DNA from 2 places in the Pantoea sp. PA1 genome. Region 2 is predicted to be linked to the other one. Evidence: predicted binding sites of a transcription regulator. Region 2 holds the regulator's gene; the other holds the start of a gene.

Region 1 (3,125 bases), on a different contig from region 2:
GATACCAATTACGGTAATCAGCACCAGCGCCAGCGCTAAGCCGATAATTTCACGACCGTGATGCAGGAACTCACTGATCGGCGTCTTCCAGCCATCCGCGAACAGCAGCGGCGGGATGAACAGCACCAGAAACAGTTCCGGGTCAAAGTCGACATGCAGACCAAACGTCGGCCAGGCCAGCAGCGCACCTGCGGCGATCTGGACAAGGGGTAACGGGATCTGAAAAGGGAGAATGCGGGCCGCGACGCCGGAGAGCGACACGACCAGCGTCATGATGAGAATAGTAAAAAAGATTTCCATGCTTTCCTTAGGCGTCGTTTCTTTCAGTCATTGGTTAAGCGATAAAGTGTAAAACAAACGGCGATGAAGGGTGTCAGCTACGCGTGCGACGAGGAGGAAAAAAGTGAAAAATTCCGGACGCGTTGTTACACGTCCGGTTCAGCAGTCAGATCGCCCAGCCTCCGGCATAAAACGCCACCAGCGCAACGGCAATCACGACGGTGCCGACGTTGAGCCTGCGCCATTCGCCCGCGAAGAGACGGCCCACCACCAGGCTGGCAAACCCAATCATGATGCCGGTCACGATGTTGCAGGTGAGCACGATGATCACCGCCGTTAACAGACCCGACATCGCATCAACAAAATCAGCGAAGTCGATTTTTGCCACGTTGCTCAGCATCAGCAGACCCACATACATCAGGGCAGGTGCCGTGGCGTATGCCGGTACCAGGTAAGCCAGCGGCGACATAAACAGAATGGCCAGGAACAGCAGGCCGACCACAATGGCGGTCAGACCCGTTTTACCGCCCGCCGCCGTTCCCGCCGCCGACTCGATATAGACTGCCGCCGGCGACGCGCCGACCAGACCGGCGAACAGGCTGCTGACAGAGTCCGAGGTCAGGGCACGGCCGCCATTGATGATCTGGCCCTGCTTATCCAGCAGATTGGCTTGCCCCGCCACGGCGCGAATGGTGCCGGTGGCATCAAAGACCGCCGTCATGACCAGTGCCAGCACGCTCGGCAGCACCACCGGCTGCAGGGCACCCATGATATCGAGGCTGAACAGCAGCGACTGTCCCTGCGCATCGCGCAGGTCAGGCAGCGCAAACAGCCCGTGATACGTCACCGCCGGGTCAAAGATCAGTCCCAGCAGTGAAATAGCGATAATCGTCAGCAGGATGCCGCCCGGCACCCGGCGCTTCTCCAGCCCGATAATCGCCGCCAGACCCAGCAGCGTCATCATCACCGGAAAGGTGGTGAAGTGGCCCAAGGCGACCGGCAGGCCGGGAGCCGGATTTTTAACGACCAGGCCCACGCCATCCGCCGCAATCAGCAGCAGAAACAGACCAATTCCGACGCCGGTGCCGTGCGCCACCCCCATCGGCAGATTGCGCAGGATCCACGCACGGATACCGGTGACGGAGATCAGCGTAAAGAGCAGGCCCATCAGGAACACCGCGCCCAGCGCGACCGGCACGCTGATGTGCTGACCCAGCACCAGGCTGAATGCGGTAAAGGCGGTTAACGAGATCGCGCAGCCAATCGCCATCGGCAGGTTGGCCCATAAGCCCATCAGGATAGAACCAAAGCTGGCGACCAGACAGGTGGCGACAAAGACGGCCGTCGGGGAGAAACCGGCTTTGCCCAGCATCCCCGGTACGACGATTACGGAGTAAACCATCGCCAGAAAGGTGGTGAGTCCGGCCAGAATTTCCTGACGCACGCTGCTGCCTCGCGCCGAGATCGAGAACCAGGCGTCCAGTTTTCCACTGGCCGGGCGTGATTCAGTTGACATAATTGAGCCTCAAAAATTTTTGTTGTGTGGATCGCTCTGCGGCCATCGCTGTCCCTGGAATAAGCGGGTAGACGGTAACCCTGACCGGGCGGACCCGGCAGGCAAACGTTTACCTTGCCGCAGAGGGTGGGTCGCTAAAGGCGGCCGGATAAAAAGGCAGGCGATTATCCGGCGTTTGGCGGCACAGTTTCAACTGTCAGAGGGAGATTGTTCAGCATAAAGATCCGCGGTTCGGGGCGGAAAAGCGTGCAGCCGGGGCCAGTGCAACGCGCTGACGCATTGAAGTTAAAGCGGTTTCTGACGGACGGGGCACCGGCAAAGCCGTGAAGAGAGACGGCTCGCCGGGCGAAAAAGAGGATCAGCCTGGCAGCGAAAGCTCGCCGCCCTGAGCGATCGCGCGCTGCCAGGCGGCGCGCTGCTGTACGGTCTCTAACCATTTCCGGGTGGCGGGCATCTGATCCAGCCCGGCGCGCTGCGCCAGTGCCAGCAGCGGAAAGCTCATCTGGACATCGGCTATGGAGAAGCGCTCACCGGCAAACCAGGGGTTAGCTGCCAGATGCTGTTCAATCATCTTCATGTGCGGCTTTAGCTGTTTATCCAGATACGCCTTCTGCACCCCTTTCCCGAATGCCGCCCCGACCGGACGCAGCAGCCACGGCACCGGGGCTTTGCCCATCTGCCCGAAGATCAGCTTCATCACCAGCAGCGGCATCAGCGATCCCTCGGCGTAGTGCAGCCAATAGCGGCACTGCAGACGTGACGCCTCATCACTGATTTTCAGCCGGAAGGTGTGATCGTAGTTCTCTTCCAGGTATTCCAGGATGGCTCCCGACTCGGCCACAACCCGGTTGCCGTCGGTAATCACCGGCGATTTCCCCAGCGGATGCACCTTTTTCAGCGCCTCCGGGGCCAGCATGGTCGGTTCGCGTTGATAGCGTTTAATCTGGTACGGCACTTCCAGCTCTTCCAGCAGCCACAATACGCGTTGCGAGCGCGATTGCTCAAGATGGTGAACGGTGATCATCATGATTCCCTGTGTTTTGACCTCTCCTCAGTATAGACGTCACTCCACATCCGGATGTTTATCATCCTGTTCCGGGTCCAGCAGCACCGCACCCGACCCCTGCTCGCCCAGCCGGTCGCCGGGATTACGCAGCGGGCAGTCGCGCATCGACAGGCAGCCGCAGCCGATACATCCATCCAGATCGTTGCGCAGGCGGGTCAGGGTTTCGATGCGCTTATCCAGCTCTTCGCGCCAGTGCCGGGTCAGCGCATCCCATTCCGGTGTCGACATCCGTTTGTCAGCCGGGATGTGATCGAGACTGTCGCT
Region 2 (3,125 bases):
CATTAATGGCCGCGGAACCGCGGATCACGTCGGGGTTTACCTGGGTGACGGCAAGTTTATTCAGTCACCGCGTACCGGCAAAGATATTCAGATCAGTGCGTTAGGGGAAGATTACTGGCAGCGTCACTACATAGGTGCGCGTCGTGTAATGACGCCGAAAACCATTCGCTGAGCTGATGCAGTGTCAGAAAAAAGCCGAGAGAAGTCCCGGCTTTTTTATCAGTGCAGTACAGCGGTAAAACTAAAGGCCACAATCATCAGCAGGCAGCCGACAGTGGTCATTAACGCCAGTTTAAGATCGGTACTCATGGGTTGCTCTTTAACCACGTAATCATTGTGGTTATTCTATTTTCCCACAGCCGTGGGTAAAAATCTCGTTTTATCCGTTCAGCCTTGTTAGAATCCCGCCCTTGTTGCGCAACGCGCGCAGCCCTGATTCCGTTTGCGCACTTTTTCAGGCATTTATTCTCCGTCGGCCGCCGGTTTAATGCGCCATAACACGGCATTTTTGCGGAAAATACCCTGAGCAGACGCAAACGTTTAACACTACGCTTATCATACAGTTAGATAAGTCCTGGAGTCCGATTTTCATGGCAACAATTAAAGATGTGGCAAAACGCGCTGGCGTCTCCACGACCACGGTTTCGCACGTCATCAATAAAACCCGCTTCGTGGCTGAAGAGACGCGCGATGCGGTCTGGCAGGCGATCAAGGAACTGCACTACTCGCCGAGCGCCGTGGCGCGCAGCCTGAAGGTGAATCACACCCGGACGCTGGGGCTGCTGGCCACCTCCAGCGAAGCGCCCTATTTCGCTGAGATTATCGAAGCGGTCGAGAATCACTGTTTTGACAAAGGCTATACGCTGATTCTGGGGAATGCGCATAACGATCTGCAAAAACAGCGCGCCTACCTCAGCATGATGGCGCAGAAGCGCGTCGATGGCCTGCTGGTCATGTGCTCTGAATACCCGGACGACCTGCTGCAGATGCTGGAAGAGAACCGCAATATCCCGATGGTGGTGATGGACTGGGGCGAGTCGCGTGCCGACTTCACCGATACGGTGCTGGATAACGCCTTCCAGGGTGGCTATCTGGCGGGACGCTATCTGATTGAGCGCGGCCACCGCGACATCGGCGCCATCCCCGGTCAGATGGAGCGCAACACCGGGGGCGGACGTCATGCCGGTTTCCTTAAGGCGCTGGAAGAGGCGGGCATTCAGCCGCGCGCCGAGTGGATTGTGCAGGGTGACTTTGAGCCGGAGTCGGGCTATCAGGCGATGCAGCAGATCCTGTCGCAGAAGCAGCGCCCGACGGCGGTGTTCTGCGGTGGCGACATCATGGCTATGGGGGCGATTTGCGCCGCTGACGAGATGGGTCTGCGCGTTCCGCAGGACATTTCGGTGATCGGTTATGACAATGTGCGCAACGCGCGCTATTTTGCGCCTGCACTGACCACCGTCCATCAGCCCAAGGCTCAGCTGGGTGAGAAGGCGCTGGATATGCTGCTTGATCGCATCACCAGCAAGCGCGAAGTGTCACAAACGATTGAAGTCCATCCCACGCTGATTGAACGCCGTTCAGTTGCGGATGGTCCGTTCCGCGACTATCGCCGTTAATCCTCGCTTAACCACTCCTGATTAAGCGTTTGCGCATCACCCAGATAGCTGAGTAACCAGCCTGTTGCCGGTGATGCGCGATCCTCTGCCCAGCTGACACAGCAGGGGCTGTCCGGAAACGCCTGCGGCAGCGTCAGTTCCACCAGCGCGCCGCTGTCGAGCAGTGGCCGGGCCAGATGGCCCGGCACCATCGCCACGCACAATCCCGCCTGCACACACTCCAGCCCGGTTTGCCATTCCGGCACCACCAGCCTGCGCTGATTGTCCAGCGTCCACGTCATGCGCCGCGGCAGCGCCCGTGACGTATCCTCCAGCACCAGCGACGGCCAGTGACGCAGCGTGTCATCATCAATCCGGGTCGCCTGCGTCAGAGGATGGTCGGGTGCCACCACGCAGCGCCAGTTGAGCTTCCCCATATCCCGGAACGCAAACCGTCCGCCAACCGGTATCGCCTGGGTCGCGCCAATCGCGACATCGACCCGGCCATCGGCCAGGGCATCCCAGACCCCGTTGAAGACCTCATAACTGATGTGCAGCTCCATGTCCGGAAAGTGGCGATAAAAATCGTTAACCAGCTGCCGGGTACGCTGCGGTTTGGCGATGCGATCAACGGCAATGCTTAGCTGTCCGCGCCAGCCGTTAGCCAGCTGCTGACACTGCTGCCGGGTTGCGAGCATTTTTTTGATGACGCTGCGCCCTTCCCTGACAAAATGCTCCCCCGCCGGGGTCAGTACCACTTCACGGTGCTGACGCTCAAACAGCGGCACCGCCAGCCAGGTTTCCAGCTGGCGAACCGTATAGCTGATGGCAGACGGCACCCGATGTAACTCCTGCGCGGCGGCGCTGAAACTGCCCCCGCGTGCAACCGCGTCAACCACTTCCAGTGCATACTCTGACCACATAATCTGCCTTCAAAAATTTTAACAGCAACCGGCAAATATTACCGTTTCACAGCCGCAAACGCACCTTTTACACTCTGCCGCGTTTACCCTGCAAAATGAGAATCTGATGTTGTCGAATATAGGATTTATGCCCTACCTCGCTCTGCTCAGCATGCTGGGCTTTTTAGCCACCGATATGTACCTGCCCGCCTTTGGCGCGATGCAGGAGACGTTCCGCACCTCGCCCGGCCTGATCAGCGCCAGCATGAGTCTGTTTCTGGCCGGCTTCGCCTGTGGTCAGCTCTTCTGGGGCCCGCTCTCCGATCGCATCGGCCGTAAACCCGTGCTGCTGGCCGGGCTGGCACTGTTCGCCGCTGGCTGTGCGGGTATGCTGTGGGTGAATGATATCTTTCTGATGCTGGCGCTGCGCTTCATTCAGGCGATAGGCGTCTGTGCTGCCGCCGTAAGCTGGCAGGCGCTGGTCATCGACCGCTATCCGGCGGCGCGCGCCAGCAAAGTGTTCGCCACGATCATGCCGCTGGTGGCCCTCTCACCGGCGCTGGCACCGCTGCTTGGGGCATGGCTGATCGGCCATTTCCACTGGCGTTCGATTTTCCTGGTGCTGACC

The links. The regulator PurR, encoded in region 2, represses purine synthesis genes. The targets are predictions, from matches to a motif close to CANGCAAACGTTTGCNTG.
Region 1: AC1V0D_RS11090 (NCS2 family permease) is a predicted target of PurR. The motif match lies at 1,894-1,911, and genes of this name have one in related genera.

The regions. Positions count from the first base shown of each region.
Region 1 is NZ_JBXGEE010000002.1:59,178-62,302, reverse strand. Features, by position in the region: gene AC1V0D_RS11095 (Na+/H+ antiporter) at 1-300, opposite strand, end outside; gene AC1V0D_RS11090 (NCS2 family permease) at 446-1,795, opposite strand; gene AC1V0D_RS11085 (glutathione S-transferase family protein) at 2,154-2,819, opposite strand; gene soxR (redox-sensitive transcriptional activator SoxR) at 2,859-3,125, opposite strand, start outside.
Region 2 is NZ_JBXGEE010000001.1:975,583-978,707, reverse strand. Features, by position in the region: gene AC1V0D_RS04830 (C40 family peptidase) at 1-172, shown strand, start outside; gene cydH (cytochrome bd-I oxidase subunit CydH) at 220-309, opposite strand; gene purR (HTH-type transcriptional repressor PurR) at 591-1,616, shown strand; gene punR (DNA-binding transcriptional activator PunR) at 1,613-2,518, opposite strand; gene punC (purine nucleoside transporter PunC) at 2,625-3,125, shown strand, end outside.